One region of the Bradyrhizobium sp. USDA 4474 genome, then DNA from elsewhere that is predicted to be linked to it. Evidence: predicted binding sites of a transcription regulator. Region 1 holds the regulator's gene; the other holds the start of a gene.
What was found. The regulator PhoB, encoded in region 1, activates phosphate uptake and scavenging genes when phosphate is short. The targets are predictions, from matches to a motif close to TGTCATNNANCTGTCAT.
Positions count from the first base shown of each region.

Region 2: ACVW16_RS06945 (UDP-2,3-diacylglucosamine diphosphatase) is a predicted target of PhoB. The motif match lies at 4,346-4,362, and genes of this name have one in related genera.

Region 1 covers NZ_JBSRZJ010000002.1:2,927,505-2,937,004, forward strand. Annotated here, with positions in the region: gene ACVW16_RS15690 (OpgC domain-containing protein) at 1-523, opposite strand, end outside; gene apaG (Co2+/Mg2+ efflux protein ApaG) at 702-1,094, shown strand; gene ACVW16_RS15700 (Hsp33 family molecular chaperone) at 1,211-2,218, opposite strand; gene argF (ornithine carbamoyltransferase) at 2,333-3,256, opposite strand; gene ACVW16_RS15710 (acetylornithine transaminase) at 3,256-4,458, opposite strand; gene ACVW16_RS15715 (GcrA family cell cycle regulator) at 4,913-5,425, shown strand; gene phoB (phosphate regulon transcriptional regulator PhoB) at 5,526-6,233, opposite strand; gene phoU (phosphate signaling complex protein PhoU) at 6,256-6,972, opposite strand; gene pstB (phosphate ABC transporter ATP-binding protein PstB) at 6,984-7,808, opposite strand; gene pstA (phosphate ABC transporter permease PstA) at 7,805-8,650, opposite strand; gene pstC (phosphate ABC transporter permease subunit PstC) at 8,652-9,500, opposite strand, start outside.
Region 2 covers NZ_JBSRZJ010000002.1:1,084,070-1,093,569, reverse strand. Annotated here, with positions in the region: gene ACVW16_RS06970 (cystathionine gamma-synthase family protein) at 96-1,379, shown strand; gene ACVW16_RS06965 (CHRD domain-containing protein) at 1,454-1,873, opposite strand; gene ACVW16_RS06960 (c-type cytochrome) at 2,027-2,953, shown strand; gene ACVW16_RS06955 (Lrp/AsnC ligand binding domain-containing protein) at 2,950-3,195, opposite strand; gene thiD (bifunctional hydroxymethylpyrimidine kinase/phosphomethylpyrimidine kinase) at 3,381-4,181, shown strand; gene ACVW16_RS06945 (UDP-2,3-diacylglucosamine diphosphatase) at 4,386-5,198, shown strand; gene ACVW16_RS06940 (glycosyltransferase family 4 protein) at 5,212-6,270, shown strand; gene ACVW16_RS06935 (threonine/serine dehydratase) at 6,335-7,318, shown strand; gene ACVW16_RS06930 (caspase family protein) at 7,549-9,222, opposite strand; gene ACVW16_RS06925 (alginate lyase family protein) at 9,358-9,500, opposite strand, start outside.

The DNA.
Region 1 (9,500 bases):
CCATGTTGACGGGACGGAAGCGCAGCAGCAGCGCCTGCACGATGGTGATGTCGGGCTGCTTGAGGAAATCCATGATGCCCATCTCTTCGGTATAGAGCGGGTTCTCGAAGCTGGTCGCGACGTAGGAGATTTCGGCGAGGAAGATCGTGAACAGGAATACGTGAGCAACATAGATCTGCCAGACACGCCGCAGAATGCGCGCGGTGGCGACGACGAAACCGTTCTCCAGCATCGCGCGGCCGTAGACGAAGGCGGCGGTGTAGCCGGAGATGAAGATGAAGATCTCGGTCGCGTCGCTGAAGCCGTAGTTGCGGATCGTGAACCAGGTCAGCAGATTCGGCGGAAGATGGTCGATGAAGATGAGCCACAGCGCGAGACCCCGGAACAGGTCAAGCCTGAGCTCGCGCTCGCCGATGGCAGGCAGCGTGATGGCTGGCGCAGTAACGCGCGGCTTGGCCTCCACAGGTTTGGCTCCTGCAGTTCCCGCGATCGTCGATCCCGTCACTTGATCGGCAATGGTCATCGGGGCCAAAAACCCTTCCGCAAATCGCGACGTATGGGAGTGTACCGGTCCTGTCGCCGCCTCGCAAAGCGGCTGGATCACATCAGGGCCTAATTCCTCGTGAATTCTGGCGGGACGATGTCGCCGGGACCGCCTGCGGCGTTTGGTTCCCGTCGGGGTTTTCGTTATGATGGCAGCCATGTACCGCGCCGTGACCCGCCAGATCGAAGTAACCGTCGAGCCCAATTTCGTGCCGGGGGAGTCCTCGGCCGAGCGCTCCCGCTATTTCTGGTCCTACACCATCGTCATCACGAACACCGGCAATGAGACGGTGCAACTGCGCACGCGGCACTGGATCATCACTGACGCCACCGGGCGCCAGCAGGAGGTCCGGGGCGAGGGAGTGATCGGTGAGCAGCCGACGCTAGCCCCCGGCGAGCGCTTCGAATACACCTCCGGCGTCCCGCTCACGACCGCCTCCGGCTTCATGACCGGCCGCTACCAGATGGTCAGCGCAAGCGGCGAACGTTTCGAGATCGACGTGCCGACGTTCTCGCTGGACAGCCCTGACAACAAGCGGGTGTTGAATTAGCCTCCGGGCGCAGGCTCCATCGGGTGGATTGGCCGAAGGCGCAATCCACGCTGTCCATTTCCACAGAAACAAAAGAGCTGGATTACGCTTCGCTGATCCACCTACGGGGCCGACACCTACGCGTCTTCCACGCCCGCTTCATCAGGCGTGAACTCGTACACCGACGAGCAGAACTCGCAGGTCACGACGACCTTGTCGTCCTTGACCATGGCGGAGCGGTCGTCCGCTGAAAAGCTCTTCAGCATCGACGCAACCGCGTCGCGCGAGCAGGAGCATTGCGCTTTCAGGACCATTGGCTTGAACACGCGCACGCCGCGCTCGTGGAAGAGGCGGTAGAGCAGCCGCTCGCCGGACAGATCGGGGTCGATCAGCTCGACGTCCTCGACCGTCTCGATCAGCGAGCGGGCTTCGACCCAGGCATCGTCTTCGGCAACGCTATGCACCTCAAGGCCCTCGGGCGCATCGCCAGGATGCAAATCCGCCTGCCGCGCGCGCTCCGGTGCTTTCGGCAGGAATTGCATCAGCAGTCCGCCGGCGCGCCAGCGATGCTTGCCGCCGTCGCTCGAGCGCCACTCCTCGCCGACCGCGAGACGCACGCGCGTCGGGATCTGCTCGGAGCGCAGGAAATATTCGTGTGCGGCATCTTCCAGGCTGCCGCCGTCGAGCGCGACCAGACCCTGGTAGCGGCTCATGTCGGGCCCCTGGTCAATAGTCATGGCGAGGTGGCCGCGGCCCAGCAGCGTCCCGGAATCCTTGGCATTGCCGAGGCGCTCGGCATCGAAGCGCGCATAGGCGCGCAGACGATCGGGCGCCTGATAGTCCACCACGAGGAAAGACACCGGGCCGTCGGTTTGGGCCTGAAGGATGAAGCGGCCTTCGAATTTGAGCGCCGAGCCGAGCAGGGTCGTCAGCACGATGGCCTCGCCGAGCAGCTTGCCTACGGGTGCCGGATAATCGTGCTTGGTCAGGATCTCGTCGAGCGCGGGACCAAGCCGCACCAGGCGGCCGCGCACATCGAGCGCGTCGACCTCGTAGGGCAGCACGGCGTCATCGATCGGAACCGCTGATGGCGCGCGAACCGGGCCTTCGGGCCCGGTTTTCATGTCAGGAGATTGGGAAACCATGGCGCTCTATCTGGGGTCGGTCTATCCGAAATGAAAGAGGCACGCCCGCATTCCGGCGCCCCTCGGAACGACGGCCTGCGTAGCCCGGAGTGACCACCGGGCCCATGAGAAGGATCACTTCACCGCGTCAAAGCACCAGGCCAAAATGCCCTTCTGCGCATGCAGGCGGTTTTCGGCCTCGTCGAACACGACCGATTGCGGGCCGTCGATCACCTCGTCGGTGACCTCCTCGCCGCGATGGGCCGGCAGGCAGTGCATGAACAGCGCGTCGGGCTTGGCCAGCGACATCAGCTTGGAATTGACCTGGTAGGGCTTGAGCACGTTGTGGCGGTGCTCACCTTCCTTGTCACCCATCGACACCCAGGTGTCGGTGACGACACAATCGGCGCCCTTGACCGCGGCCTCGGGATCGGTGCCGAGCACGATCGGCGCACCCGTGGTCTTGATGAAGTCGCGCATCGCCTTTTTCGGCGCGAGCTCGGGCGGCGTCGCGACATTGAGCTGGAACTTGAAGCGCTCGGCGGCGTGGGCCCAGGACGCCAGCACATTGTTGTCGTCGCCGGTCCAGGCCACTGTACGACCTTCGATCGGGCCGCGATGCTCCTCATAGGTCATGAGGTCGGCCATCACCTGGCACGGGTGCGAGCGCCGCGTCAGGCCGTTGATGACGGGCACGGTCGCGTTCGCCGCGAGTTCCAGCAGGGCCTCGTGATTGAGGATGCGGATCATGATGGCGTCGACATAGCGCGACAGCACGCGCGCGGTGTCGGCAATGGTCTCGCCGCGGCCGAGTTGCATCTCGGCACCGGTCAGCATGATGGGTTCGCCGCCGAGCTGGCGCATGGCGACATCGAATGAGACGCGGGTGCGGGTCGAGGGGCGCTCGAAGATCATCGCCAGCGTCTTGCCTTCGAGCGGCTTGACCGGCTGGTGCGCCTTCTGCTTCGCCTTCATGGCGGAAGAAGCCGCGAGCATGCTCTTGAGCTCCGACAGCGGCAGCTCGTTGATATCGAGGAAGTGCTTGGGACTCTTGCTCATCAGCTTGCCGCCCGCTTGTTACCCGACAGCGCCGTGCAGGCGCGTTCGAGCCTGGCGACGCTGTCCTCGATCTCGGCTTCGGTGACGATCAGCGGCGGCAGGAAGCGTACGACATTGTCGCCGGCGCCGACGGTGAGCAGTTTTTCGTTGCGCAAGGCCGCAACCAGATCGCCTGAGGGCACCACGGCCTTGATGCCGATCAAGAGCCCCTCGCCGCGGACTTCGCTGAGGATATCGGGGTGACGGTCGATCACGGAAGCGAGTTTCTGCTTCAGGAGCAGCGACATCTTCTGCACGTGGTCGAAGAAGCCGGGCTTGAGCATGACATCGAGCACGGCGTTTGCAGCTGCGATCGCCAGCGGATTGCCGCCGAAGGTCGAGCCGTGCGAGCCGGGTCCCATGCCGGAGGCTGCATCCCCCGTTGCCAGCACCGCGCCGATCGGGAAGCCACCGCCGAGCGCCTTGGCGAGCGACATCACGTCAGGCGTGACGCCGGTGCGCCGATGGGCAAACAGGTCGCCGGTGCGGCCCATGCCGGTCTGCACTTCGTCGAAGGCGAGCAGCAAGCCCTTCTCGTCGCAGAGCTGACGCAGCGCCTTGAGGAAAGACGGTGTCGCAGAGCGCACGCCGCCCTCACCCTGGATCGGCTCGATCAGGATGCCGGCGGTGTGTGGCCCGATCGCCTTCTTCACGGCCTCGATGTCGCCATGCGGCACCTGGTCGAAACCGTCCATCGGCGGCCCGAAGCCTTCGAGATATTTTGCCGATCCGGTCGCGGCCAGCGTCGCCAGCGTGCGGCCATGGAAAGCGCCTTCGAAGGTGACGATGCGATAGCGCTCGGGATGGCCCTTGGAGAAGTGATGATGGCGGACCAGCTTGATCACGCCCTCCAGCGCCTCGGCGCCGGAATTACAGAAGAACACGAAGTCGGCAAAACTCTCGTTGCACAGACGCGCGGCGAGCTTCTCGCCATCCGGGCTCTGGAACAGGTTCGACATGTGCCAGAGCTTGGTGGCCTGCTCCTGCAGCGCCTTGACCAGCGCGGGATGGGCATGTCCGAGCGCATTCACGGCGACGCCCGAGGTGAAATCGAGATACCGATCGCCATTGGTTGCGATCAACCAAACGCCTTCACCGCGCTCAAAACCGAGATCGGCCCTGGCGAAAACGGGGAGCAAATGCGGCGCTGCGCTGTTAGTCATGACGGCCACTTGAATGTTGCGGACGGTGTGGGCGTGCATTGCGCAACGCACCATTGACCAGCCTGAAAACGAAACGTGCCGCCTTTTAAGGGCGGCACGCGTCACCATTTTAGGCCTGGTGAAACGGGTGTCAATGCCGCCCGAACGCCTCGCGACATGCTGAATCCGTAGTCTTGCGGTGGCGATTTTGCGGGATATTCGCCACGGAACATGTGGAAGCGAGTCGCCGGACTCTTGCGCGTGAGTCACGCCATATTGTAGCGTTCGGCTTGTCAGATACGACATCTCGTGCAGCGGTTCTGATCCCAAAAGTCCTCTTGTACCGGCGTAAACGTTCGGGCGTCTGATTGCGCCCGGCGAGCCTTAAGGGATTCTGGCGGCACGGGTTTTTCGAAGCTTACGCATTCGTCGTGCGGCCCCGCAGATGGCGGCGCGCGGTGAAGGAAAGGGTGCCATGACCGTTTTGACTTGGTCCGACGATCGCGTCGAACAGCTGAAAAAGCTCTGGGAGGCCGGACTTTCGGCCAGCCAGATTGCCGCTGAGCTTGGGAATGTCACCCGCAACGCCGTGATCGGCAAGGTACACAGGCTCGGCCTGTCCGGCCGCGCCAAGAGCCCGTCTTCGGCAGCTCCCCGGCCGCGCAAGGCGCGTCCCGCGCAGCACATGATGCGCGTGAGCCGCCCGATCTCGCGGGGCAACACCGCACTCGCCCAGGCCTTCGAGGTCGAGGTCGAGGCTGAACCTGTGACCTTCGACAACGTGGTGCCGATGAGCCAGCGGCTGTCGCTGCTCGAATTGAACGAGGCCACCTGCCACTGGCCGGTCGGCGATCCCTCGAGCGCGGACTTCTTCTTCTGCGGCGGCAAGGCGCTCTCCGGCCTGCCCTATTGCGCCCAGCACTCGCGGGTCGCGTATCAGCCGGCGGCCGATCGTCGCCGCGCGCCGGCGAAGCCGGGTCCGCGCTGAGCATGGCTCCAGACGACAGCGTCCCGGTACCTGCGACGATCGAGACATAAAAAAGCGCGCCCCAGGGCGCGCTTTTTATTTTGCTTGCATGTCACCGTGCTCAGGCCTGCTCGGCCTTCGCGAAGCGGTCGTCGAGCGCGTAGCCGGCGCCACGGACGGTGCGGATCGGGTCCTGCTCGCGGCCGAGATTGAGGAGCTTGCGCAGGCGGCCGATATGCACGTCGACGGTCCGCTCGTCGATGTAGATGTCGCGGCCCCAGACGCTGTCGAGCAACTGCTCGCGCGAGAACACGCGGCCGGGATGCTCCAGGAAGAACTCCAGCAGGCGATATTCGGTCGGGCCGAGGTCGATCGGCCGGCCCGAGCGCGCCACGCGACGCTTTTCGCGGTCGAGCTCGATGTCGCCGAAAGCCAGCACGGTTGCGAGCCGCTCGGGGCTTGCACGCCGCAGCAGTCCTTTCACCCGCGCCAACAGCTCAGGCACGGAGAACGGCTTGACGATGTAATCGTCGGCGCCGGTGGCGAGGCCGCGCACCCGCTCGCTCTCCTCGCCGCGCGCGGTGAGCATGATGATCGGCAGCTGCTTGGTGTCGGACCGCGTCCGCAACCGGCGGCACAGCTCGATACCGGACAGGCCCGGCAGCATCCAGTCGAGCACGATCAGATCGGGAATGTGCTCCTTGAGACGGGTGTCGGCGTCGTCGCCGCGCATCACCGTCTCGACGTCATAACCGTCGCCTTCGAGATTGTAGCGAAGCAGCTCGGTGAGAGCTTCTTCGTCTTCAACCACCATAATGCGTGCGCCCATGGGGTCGTCGCTCCTTGAGGATTCAGGTGTTGGGGACGGTGGTTGCGAAGGTCGTCATGTCGCCCTTCGGTCGCTTGTCGGTGATGGCCTGGCCTTCGATCATGTAGAACACGGTCTCGGCAATGTTGGTGGCGTGGTCGCCGATCCGCTCGATGTTCTTGGCGCAGAACATCAGATGGATGCAGAACGAGATGTTGCGCGGATCCTCCATCATGTAGGTGAGGAGCTCGCGGAACAGCGAGGTGCAGATGGCGTCGACCTCCTCGTCGCCCTTCCACACCACCATCGCCGCCGGCAGATCATGCGCGGCATAGGCATCCAGCACCGACTTGACCTGTTGCTGCACGAGGTCGGTCATGTGCTCGAGGCCACGGAACAGCTTGAGCGGATGGAAATCCGTCTCAAGCGCCGCGACGCGTTTGCCCATGTTCTTGGCGAGGTCGCCGATCCGCTCGAGATCGGTCGCGACGCGCATGGCGCCGACGATCTCGCGCAGATCGATCGCCATCGGCTGGCGGCGGGCGATGGTGAGCACGGCGTGCTCCTCGATCCGCCTTTGAAGCGCGTCGATCTCGGCGTCGGTGATGACCACGCGCTGGCCGAGCGCGACGTCGCGACGGATCAGCGCGTCGACGGAATCGACGATCATCCGCTCGGCGAGGCCGCCCATTTCCGCGACCGACCGGGTGAGCTCCTGGAGGTCGGTATCGAAAGCCTTTGCGGTATGTTCAGAACCCATGTCCTGTCTCCTCAGCCGAACCGGCCGGTAATGTAATCCTGCGTGCGCCGGTCGGTCGGCGACGTGAAGATCTTGCTGGTGTCGTCGAACTCGATCAACTCGCCGAGATACATGAAGGCGGTCTTGTCGGAGACGCGCGCCGCCTGCTGCATGTTGTGGGTGACGATCGCGATCGTGTAATTCTCGGACAGTTCCTGGATCAGCTCCTCGACCTTGGCGGTCGAGATCGGGTCGAGCGCCGAGCAGGGCTCGTCGAACAGGATCACCTCGGGCCGCACGGCGACGGTGCGCGCGATGCAGAGACGCTGCTGCTGGCCGCCGGAGAGCGAGAGGCCGGATGCATTGAGCTTGTCCTTGACCTCGTTCCACAGCGCGCCGCCGCGCAGCGCCTTCTCGACGCGGTCGTCCATCTCGGACTTCGGGATCTTCTCGTAGAGACGGATGCCGAAGGCGATGTTCTCGTAGATCGTCATCGGAAACGGCGTCGGCTTCTGGAACACCATGCCGACGCGCGCGCGCAACAGATTGAGGTCCAGCCCGGGATCGAGGATGTTGGTCTGGTCGAGCATCAGCTGGCCGGTGACGCGCTGGCCGGGATAGAGGTCGTACATCCGGTTGAAGATGCGCAGCAGGGTCGACTTGCCGCAGCCCGACGGGCCGATGAAGGCCGTGACGCGGTTGGTGCCGAGCGCCAGATTGATGTTCTTCAGCGCGTGGTGCTCGCCGTAATAGAAGTTGAGATTGCGCACCGTCACCTTCGCCGGAGCTTCGGGCAGCGGCTGCTGGGCATGCGGGAGCCCGCCGGAGGCGCTCATCGATACGGAAAGGTCACTCATTTTGCGGTCCTCTCGGCGCCAAGAATGCGCGCGCCAATGTTCAGGGCAAGCACGGTCAACGTAATCAGCAGCGCACCGCTCCAGGCGAGTTGCTTCCAATAGGCATAGGGGCTCTGGACGAAGTTGTTGATCGTCACGGGCAGGTTCGCCATCGTCTTGTTCAAGCCGAGGCTGAAGAACTGGTTCGACAGCGCGGTGAAGAGCAATGGCGCGGTCTCGCCGGCGACACGGGCGGTCGCGAGCAGCACGCCGGTAATGAGACCCGAGCGGGCCGCGCGATAGGCGATCCGCTTGATCACCAGCGAGCGCGGCAGGCCGAGCGCCGAGGCCGCTTCGCGCAGCGCGTTCGGCACCAGCAGCAGCATGTCCTCGGTCGTACGCAGCACCACCGGGATCACGATGACGGCCAAAGCGAGCGAGCCTGCGATCGCCGAGAAGCCGCGCATCGGCACCACCACGGCGCCATAGATGAACAGGCCGATGATGATCGAGGGCGCCGACAGCAGGATGTCGTTGATGAAGCGGATCACCGAGGTCAGCTTGTCGTTGCGACCGTACTCGGCGAGATAGGTGCCGGCGAACAGGCCGAGCGGCGCGCCGATGCCGACGCCGATCACGGTCATGATCAGCGAACCCACGATGGCGTTGCGCAGGCCGCCTTCGGTCGAGCCCGGCGGCGGCGTGTCGGCGACGAACAGTTCGAGGTTGAGGCCCGCCAACCCGTTGTAAAGCAGCGTCATCAGGATCAGCGCGAGCCAGGTCACGCCGAAGGCGGCGGCGGCGATGCAGAGCGTGCGGACGACGATGTCCTTGCGGCGGCGGCGTGCATAAATCCGGTTCATGTTACTTCCCCGCCTTCCTTTCCAGACGCAGCAGCATCAGCCGGGCGCCCGCGAGCACGAAGAACGTCAGCACGAACAGCAGCAGGCCGAGCAGGATCAGGCCGGACTGGTGCAGCCCGTCGCTCTCGGCGAATTCGGAGGCGATCGCCGCCGAGATCGTCGTGCCCGGCGCGAAGATCGACGACGAGATGCGGAACGAGTTGCCGATGATGAAGGTGACCGCCATGGTCTCGCCGAGCGCGCGGCCCAGCGCCAGCATGACGCCGCCGATGATGCCGACGCGGGTATAGGGAATTACCACGCTGCGCACCACTTCCCAGGTGGTGCAGCCGACGCCATAGGCAGCTTCCTTCAGCACCGGAGGCACCGTCTTGAACACGTCCACCGAGATCGATGTGATGAATGGCAGCACCATGATCGCGAGGATCAGCGCGGCGTTGAACAGGCTGAGATAGGACGGCGGACCTGCGAAGATCGCGCCGAGCACGGGGACGCCATCGAAGATCTTGATCATGAAGGGCTGGAAGGTGTTGGCCAGGAACGGGCCCAGCACGAAGAAGCCCCACATGCCGTAGATGATCGAGGGAATGCCGGCGAGCAGCTCGATCGCCATGCCGATCGGCCGGCGCAGCCATTGCGGGCAGAGCTCGGTCAGGAAGATCGCAATGCCGAGACCGACCGGAATGGCGATCAGCATCGCTATGAAGGAGGTGACGAGCGTGCCGTACATCGGTCCGAGCGCGCCGAGCACGGGCGGATCCGCCGAGGGCGCCCAGCGCTGCGTCCACAGGAACGCGAAGCCGTACTCCTTCATCGCCGGGACGGCGCCGATGATCAGCGAAACGATGAT
Region 2 (9,500 bases), 1.8 Mb from region 1:
GAATGGTTATGTTTGCTTGCGCCGAGCGGCGTCGATGCCTCAGGTTCGGAGCTCCGACGCGCGGGCGGCGATCGCAGTCAACAGCGAGACAGGCCATGGCAAAACCGTTCCCGTCGAAAACCCATATTGGCAACCATATGCTGCATCCGGAAACGCTGATGCTGACCTATGGCTACGATCCGCAGCTGTCGGAAGGCGCCATCAAGCCGCCGGTGTTCCTGACCTCGACCTTCGTGTTCAAGACCGCCGAGGACGGCCAGGACTTCTTCGACTACGTCGCCGGCCGGCGCGAGCCGCCGGCGGGCATGGGCGCGGGCCTGGTCTATTCGCGCTTCAACCATCCCAACAGCGAGATCGTCGAGGACAGGCTCGCAGTCTACGAGCGCACCGAGGGCTGCGCGCTGTTCTCCTCAGGCATGGCGGCGATCTCGACCACGATTCTGGCGTTCGTGCGGCCCGGCGACGTCATCCTGCATTCACAGCCGCTTTATGGTGGCACCGAGACGCTGCTGACGAACACGCTGTCGCGGTTCTCGATCGGCGCGGTCGGCTTTGCCGATGGCATCGACGAAGCGACGGTCAATAGCGCCGCGGAGGAGGCGATGCGCAAGGGCCGGGTCTCGATGATTTTGGTCGAGACCCCCGCCAACCCGACCAACGGCCTCGTCGACATCGCGCTGATGCGCCGCGTCGCCGATGCCATCGGCAAGGCCCAGGGCCAGACGCCGATCATCGCCTGCGACAACACGCTGCTCGGCCCGGTGTTTCAGCGGCCGATCGAGCACGGCGCCGACATCTCGCTGTACTCGCTGACCAAATATGTCGGCGGGCACTCCGACCTGATCGCCGGCGCCGCGCTCGGCACCAAGGCGGTGATGAAGGGCGTCAAGGCGCTGCGCGGCGCCATCGGCACCCAGCTCGATCCGCATTCCTGCTGGATGATCAACCGCTCGCTCGAGACCTTGAGCCTGCGCATGGAGAAGGCCAACAGCAACGCGCGCCTCGTCGCGGATTATCTACGCGGTCACGCCAAGGTGGCGAAGGTCCATTATCTCGGTCACCACGAGGAGGACTCACCCTCGGGGCGCGTGTTCGCACGGCAATGCCTGGGGGCGGGATCGACATTCTCGTTCGACATCGTCGGCGGCCAGGCGGCGGCGGAGAAATTCCTCAACGGCTTGCAGATCTTCAAGCTCGCCGTGAGCCTTGGCGGAACGGAGTCGCTCGCCAGCCTCCCGGCGACGATGACCCATTCCGGTGTCCCCGCCGATATCAGGCACAAGATCGGCGTGCTCGATTGCACCATCCGGCTGTCGATCGGCATCGAAAATCCCTCCGACCTGATCGCCGACCTCGAGCACGCATTGAGCGCGGCCTGAGCTACGGCAGATTCAGAATAGAAGGGGTCGAGCGCTGCTCGCGCCCGGCCCTCGCCGATGCGATTGCTATGAACTTACTTGGTCACCTGGCCGCGGATTTCGCCGCCCGGATTTGCCGCCGTGTGGACGTTGACATAGAGCTTGCCGGCGAGGAGATCGGAGGCCTGCGCGTCGGTCAGCGTCGCCGAGCCTTCGACCGGGCTGTTCGCGGCGCCGGGGATCGGCACCATGACGCCGGCGTTCTTGCCAGGCTCGGCCGGACCGTGGAAATGAGCGGCGGTGGCGGGGCCGGAGAGCCCGGAATAGGTCAGCTTCCAGGAGAGCTTCTTGCTGGCGGCGTCATAGTCGATGTCAGCCGTGCCGGTACCGGCGCTGGCATTGGCGGGGACTTCGGACTTGCCGTCCAGCGTCGCCTTCAATTTCTCCGCGCTGGCCGAGCCTGCGAATGCGACGGCGGCTCCGAGTGCCAGCGTGGCAAAAAGGGCTTTGTTCATGGGTCTCTCCCTGTTGACGCCTGATTGCGGTCAACTTGCAAACAGTGCGATTGCAAGTTTATTCCCGGATTCCGATCGAACCATCTAAATTATTCGTGGCTGGAGCGGCTGCGGGTTGATCCGTAAATTCGCCGGAGCACGATGGGATCCGCAATGCTGCGACGAACAATTTATGTCATTCTCGTCACGACCGTTGCAGCTGTTGCCGCTTATTGGTGGCTGACCGCGCCGACTGCGCTGGCCTTGCCGGCGCCGACGCGCGGGCCCGATCTCGCCAACGGGCAGGAGCTGTTCAACGCCGGGGGCTGCTCGTCCTGCCATGCCGTGCCCAACCAGCCGGATCGTCTGCGGCTCGGTGGCGGCCTGGCGCTCGGCTCGCCGTTCGGCACGTTCTATGTCCCGAACATTTCGCCCGATCCCAATGACGGCATCGGACGCTGGAGCGAGGCCGATTTCGTCAATGCGGTGACACGCGGCATTTCGCCAGAGGGCACACACTACTATCCGGCGTTTCCCTACACGTCCTACCACATCGCTGATATTAACGACGTCCGCGATCTCTTCGCTTACCTGAAGACGCTGCCGCAGGTCTCGGGCCGGCTGCGCGACCATGATCTGCCGTTTCCGTTCAACATCCGCCGCAATGTCGGCATCTGGAAATGGCTGTTCATGGATGTCAGGCCGTTCGTGCCAGATCCGGCACGTTCAGCGCAATGGAATCGCGGCGCCTATCTCGTCAACGGCTTTGGCCATTGCGCCGAGTGCCACAGCCCGCGCAATGTTCTCGGCGGCGTCATCGGCTCGCAGCGCTTCGCCGGCGGCCCCAATCCCGAAGGCGAGGGCTGGGTGCCGAACATCACTCAGAAGGGCTTGGGCAGCTGGAGTGAGAGCGACATCGCCGACTTCCTCGAGACCGGCGACATGCCCGAGGGCGACAGCGCATCGGGCTCGATGCGGCCGGTGATCAAGAACCTCGCGCAGCTCAAGCCTGAGGACCGCGCGGCGATGGCCGCCTATCTGAAGTCGCTGCCGCCCGTCGATGGCCCGACGCCGCCCAAGCGCAGGGAAGGTGGCGGCTAGCTGGCGCCGAACGCCTTGAAGGTGATGATGGTGAGGGTGTCCTGGATGCCCGGCAGCACCTGCACCTTCTCGTTCACGAAGTGGCCGATATCGGTGTCTTTGTCGACATAGAACTTCACCAGCAGATCGTATTGGCCTGCCGTGGAGTAGATCTCGGAGGCGATCTCGGCTTCGGCGAGCGCGTTGGCCACCGTATAGGACTGGCCGAGCTTGCATTTGATCTGGACGAAAAAAGGAACCATAGCAGTCACTCCGAAGGCCTGTTCCCGGCCAATAGGCCAAAACCGGCCCGATTTAGCAAGCCGCCAGCGGTCGCGACAAGGGCCACGAGGTCATCGGCGCCGCGAGATTCGGCGGCTTGCTGGGGCTGTGGGAGGGCGCTAGGACAGGCGATGGCCGAGTTTTGTTCAAGCAAGCGTGTCCCGCGATGACGACATCAGTGGCGCTCACCATCGCCGGTTCCGATTCGAGCGGCGGCGCCGGCATCCAGGCCGACCTGAAGACCTTTGCCGCACTCGGCGTCTACGGCACCTCCGCGATCACCGCGTTGACCGCGCAAAACACCAAAGGCGTCACCGGCATTCACCCGGTGCCCGCTGATTTCCTCACCGCGCAGATCGATGCGGTGTTCTCCGATCTCGACGTCGGCGCCGTCAAGATCGGCATGGTGGCGCAGGCAGGCAGCATCGATGCGATCGCCTCAGCGCTGTCGTACTGGAGGCCGCGCCATGTCGTGCTCGATCCCGTGATGGTCGCAAGTTCGGGCGATCGCTTGCTTGCCGCGGAGGCCGTCGAAGCGTTGCGCACGAAACTGATGCCGCTCGCGTCGGTGATCACGCCCAATCTGCCCGAGGCGGCTGCGCTGCTGGACGAGCCGGTCGCGCGAAGCGAGAGCGATGTCGAAAGCCAGGGGCGTCGCCTGCTTGGCCTCGGCTGCCGCGCCGTCCTGATCAAGGGCGGGCACGGCGAGGGAGCGGAGAGCACCGACTATCTGATCAGCGCCACCGCCATGATCGCGCTTGCTGCACCGCGCATCGCGACCCGCAACACCCACGGCACCGGCTGCTCGCTATCCTCAGCGGTTGCGGCGGGTCTTGCCAAGGGCGAAGATCTCGAAACGGCCGTGCGCAATGCCAAGAGCTGGATCAGCGCGGCGATCGCTTCTGCCGACCGCTTCAGCGTCGGTCACGGCCACGGGCCGATCCATCATTTCCACCGATTTTACTGACGCTCATTTCGCGGCTCGCAAGCACCCGCCGGGACCCATGGCTTCCCGGCATTTTGCGGGGCCCCATCGCGGGCCATGTCGCCTGTTTGTCGCATGCGGCTGATAATCGCGGGGAGGGCGAGGCAAGGTCCGATTCGTATCCGAGGGTGCCTCAAAGGTTCAATCGTCATCCCCCTGTCACGGGACATTGTTACAGGCTGTCGCATGGGAAGTTACGATGTGAGTGACGAAAGCCCGGAGCGGCGCTTTCGCACGTTGTTCATCTCCGACGTCCATCTCGGAGCCCGCGGCTCTCAAGCCGATCTTCTGCTGGACTTCCTGCGTTACCACGATGCCGACACGATCTATCTCGTCGGCGACATCGTGGATGGGTGGGCGTTGAAATCGAGCTGGCATTGGCCGCAATCGCATAACGACCTCGTCCAGAAGCTGCTGCGCAAGGCGCGCAAGGGTGCCAAGGTCGTCTACGTGCCCGGCAATCACGACGAGTTCCTACGCAACTATTACGGCACGCATTTCGGCGGCATCGACGTCGTCGAGAACACCGTCCACACCGGCGTGGACGGCAAGCGATATCTCGTCATCCACGGCGACATCTTCGACCTCGTGGTGCAGAACGCGCGCTGGCTCGCCCATCTCGGCGACAAGGCCTACGACTTCGCGATCCAGATGAATCGCTTCGTCAACTTCTTCCGCCGCATGTTCAAGGTGCCCTATTGGTCGCTGTCGCAATGGGCCAAGCAGAAGGTCAAGAACGCGGTCAACTATATCGGCGCGTTCGAGCAGGCGCTCGCCGCCGAAGCACGGCGCCACGACGCCGATGGCGTGATCTGCGGCCACATCCACTACGCCGTGATCCGCGACGAGAACGGCATCCGCTACATGAACTGCGGCGACTGGGTCGAGAGCTGCACTGCGCTGGTCGAGCACGACGACGGCCGTTTCGAGATCATCACCTGGGCGGATCACCTGCAGAAGCCGGCAGAAGTGCCGCAGGTGGCAGCCAGAGCTGCTTGATGAGAGCTGCCTGATGCGCATCCTGGTCGCGACCGACGCCTGGCACCCGCAAGTCAACGGTGTGGTTCGGACGCTGACCAAGCTCGCTGACGCCGCGAAGGCGCTTCAAGTCGAAGGTCTTGGCGTCGAGTTCACGTTCCTGACGCCGCAATCGTTCCGCACCTTTGCGATGCCGAGCTATCGCGACGTGCGGCTGGCGATGCCGCGCCCGGCGCGCATTGCGAAGCTGATCGAGGAAGCCCGGCCCGACAGCATCCACATCGCGACGGAAGGACCGATCGGCGTGATGGTCCGCCGCTATTGCCGCCAGCGCAAGCTGCCGTTCACGACCAGCTTCCACACCCGCTTCCCCGAATATGTCCGCGCCCGCGTGCCGGTTCCGGGCTCGCTGATCTGGCGGGCGCTGCGCCGCTTCCACGGCCCGAGCCGGGCCGTGATGGCGGCGACGCCAGCGCTGGCCCGCGAACTCGGCGAGCGCGGTTTCGACAATGTCGTGCTGTGGCCACGCGGCGTCGATACGCATCTGTTCCACCCCCGCGCCATCGATCTTTGCCTGCCGGCCCCCGTCTTCCTTTCGGTCGGCCGCGTCGCGGTGGAGAAGAATCTCGAGGCGTTCCTCGATCTCGATCTGCCCGGCACCAAGGTCATCGTCGGCGACGGCCCGGCGCGCAACGCGCTGGAAGAGGCCTATCCCGATGCAATTTTCCTGGGCGAAAAGCACGGGGAGGAGCTGGCCGACATCTATGCGGCGGCCGATGTCTTCGTGTTTCCGAGCAAGACCGACACGTTCGGCCTGGTCCTGCTCGAGGCGCTCGCGAGCGGACTGCCGGTCGCGGCGTTCCCGGTGAAGGGGCCCCGCGACGTCATCGGCGATGCACCTGTCGGCGCGCTGGAGGATGATCTGCGTGACGCCTGCCTTGCGGCGCTCGACATCTCCAGGCAGGCCTGCGTCGAATTCGCCGCCGCCTATACCTGGGAGGCCTCGGCGCGGGCTTTTGTCGAGCGCATCCGCGCCGTTGGCGCCGTGCTGCCTGGCCGGGCTGGAGCGGAACGGCCGCGGTTCGTCGCCTGAGCGCAGAGGATCCTCGCCCGGAGGTGTCTTGCCCGCGGCTCGTCCGCCGCGATAAAATCACGCCATGTCCGAACAGCCCCTTCCGGTCGGCCCCGCCGATATCGACGCCGCAGCGCGCGTGCTCGCGCCCTTCGCCGTCCGCACCCCGTTGTTGTCCTTGCCCGTGCTCAACGAGCGCGTGGGTGCAAAAGTTTTCCTGAAGCCGGAGATGCTCCAGCGCACCGGCTCCTTCAAATTCCGCGGCGCCTTCAACAAGGTGTTCTCGATCCCGCAGGACAAGCGCCCGGGGGGCGTCGTCGCGTTCTCCTCCGGCAACCACGCCCAGGGCGTGGCGGCGGCGGCCAAGATCCTGGACATGCAGGCGACCATCGTGATGCCGGCGGACGCGCCGCTGTCGAAGCGCGAGCGCACCAAATCCTATGGCGCCGAAGTCGTGCTGTACGATCGCGACCGCGACGACCGCGAGGCGATCTCGCGCGGCATCGCCGAGAAGCGCGGCGCGACGCTGGTCCGGCCCTATGACGATCCGTTCGTGATCGCTGGCCAGGGCACCGCCGGCCGCGAGATCGCGGAAGACATGGCTGCGCTCGGCCTTGCGCCCGATGTCGTGGTGGCACCGGCCTCCGGCGGCGGCCTGATCGCGGGCGTCGCCACGGCGGTGAAGGCACGCTATCCGCAAGCCGAGATCGTGGTGGCCGAGCCCGAGGCGTTCGACGATCACGGCCTGTCGCTGACCGCAGGCCATCGCGAGCCGCATCCGCCCGCGGGCCGCACCATCTGCGACGCGCTGATGGCCTTGATCCCCGGTGAGTTGACGTTTGCGATCAACAGCAAGCTGCTCGCGCGCGGCGTGACGGCGTCCGACAAGGAGGTCGGCGCGGCGGTCGCCTTTGCCTATCGCGAGCTGAAGCTCGTGGTTGAACCCGGGGGCGCCGTGGGCCTCGCCGCGCTGCTCGCGGGGCGTCTCGATGTCGCCGGGAAGAACGTCGTCATCGTGCTCTCCGGCGGCAATGTCGATGCGGATCTGTTTGCCGAGCTGGTGGCGTGATTTTCCCAATTTCGTGAGACAAACGAGGGGCAGAGCGTTTCCGCTCTGCCCCTTTGTACGTGTTGAGTTCGAGCTTGCCGCTTGCGCGGTGCAACCTCTCCCGCTTGCGGGGCAGGTCGGCGCGAAGCGCCGGGTGGGGGATGTCTCCTCTTGGGGATTGTCCCATTGTGGAGACACCCCACCCCGGCCCTCCCCGCAAGCGCGAGAGGGAGCGCACCTTTTTCGTGGCATCAGTGCATGAAGCCGCGGTGGTTGTTGCCGCCGTTCATGTTTGACTGGTTCATCGATTGACGGACATTGTTGCCGCCGCTCACGATCCGGTTGGTCGCGTTGAGCTGCGGGCGGGTGTTCTGCACCTGCACCTTGTTCACCGGGTTGTTGTTGAGCCCGACGCCGTTGTTGATATGGATCGGGTTGTTCTGCGTCGGGACGTTCGCGGGCTTCGCGCCGACCGTCGTGCCGGCCTTGCCGATCGTCACCGGCATGCTCACGACCTTGCCCGCCGCGCCGGTATTGGTGTTGGTCACCGGCAGCGTCACGATCTTGCCGATGCTGTTGTTGTTTGCTGCCGTGTTGGTCGGTGCGGGCAGGGTGACGATCTTGCCGAGGTTGCCCTCGACCGGCTTCTGCACGACAGGCAGGTTCACGTTGGTCTGCGCGCCATTGCCCTGCTGGATCAGCGGCATGTATTTGGGCTGGCCGAGATTGCCGATCTTGAGCGTCGGGGCAATGTTCTGCGGGGCGAGGAATTTCGTCGCCTGCATCAGGGGAATCAGCTTCGGCTGTGCCTCGAGCTTCAGCGCGACTTGCGCGTAGGGGCTGTTGCCGTAGCTGTCGTAGAAGGCCTTGTAGTCGAGCGGCGAGTTCGCCAGCACCGCCTGGTGCCAGGCCTGCGTGAGCAAGAGGTTCGCAAGCAGCCAGCGGATGTGATCGCACAGCGGGTCGTGCGGATACATCGCGACGAACTCCTGATAGTATTCAGGCTTGCCCTCCGACAGCACATAGTCATATGCTTGGCGCGCCGTGCGGCTCGGCAGGTTGGATGCCATCTGCACGACAGGCGCATGCACCGGCGCGCGGTTGGCGGCGACGGCCGTGTCGCCGAAAAAGGTGAAGTCGGAGGTGAGCGAGGAACTCTCCCAGGGCACTTGCGCGCCGCTGGTGGTCTGGTTGACCGCCAGGCGCACGCGCTTGAACAACTGCTCGATCGGCACGTTGGGCTCGCGCGCGATGTTCAGGAAGGCCTGCGTGTAGGGGCTGTGGCCATTGGTGCCGTCGAGCGCCTCGGCGCCCGGCGCAGTCGAATAGCCGACGATCGAGCCGTTCGGCGCGTCAACGATGGCAAGGCCCCGGCCGGCGTCGTTGACGCCGGGGAACGGGTTGTTGCGGCAGGCATCGAGGATGACGATACGCATCCGGCTCGGGATCGTCTCGAGCGTTGACATGACGTCGACCAGGCGGACCGAGTCGTTGACGAGCTCGGTTGGCTTCGACACCTTCGCGTCGACGGGGACGAGGTAGTTCTCGCCGGCAAGCTGCACGCCATGACCGGCGTAATAGACCATCGCCACCGTGTTCGGGCCGCGCGCGGACACCTTGGCCGAGAAATCCTGCACGACGCGCAGCATGTCGCTCTGGCCGAGGTCGGTGGCCGAGATCACCTCGAAGCCGGCCGAGTTGAGGAATTGCGCCATCGACTGCGCGTCATTGTCGGGATTGGCGAGCTGCGGCGCGTTCTGGTAGTTCGAATTGCCGATCACCAGCGCCACGCGCTGTTCCGGGCCTTGCAGCGTGGTCGGGGCGGGTTCGACAGGGGCGACTTGCGCGGAAGCCGGGCCGCAGGCGAAGCCGAACAGGCTTCCCAGCAGGCCAGCCGTCATCAGGGCGGATGTCATGCGGAACATGGGGTGTGCTCCCTCGGGGCTGATCTCGATGCGAGATTGGTTGCGAGGAAGCTAGGTCGCGTTCGAATCCTGGTCCGTGATCGCAATCACGATGGCGCGCTGCGTGATCTGAATCACACTCGGGAGCCGGCATGTTCATTCAGCTTGGAAGTGCAGGCCCCAACTTGCCGTGTCGTTGCCGCCGAGACGTGGATTGGTCAGGGGTCTCCTGGCATTGAGAATGGGCAGCAGGCGCGGATCGTGAAAGCGGGCGTAGTACGGCTCCATCCAGGCGAGAT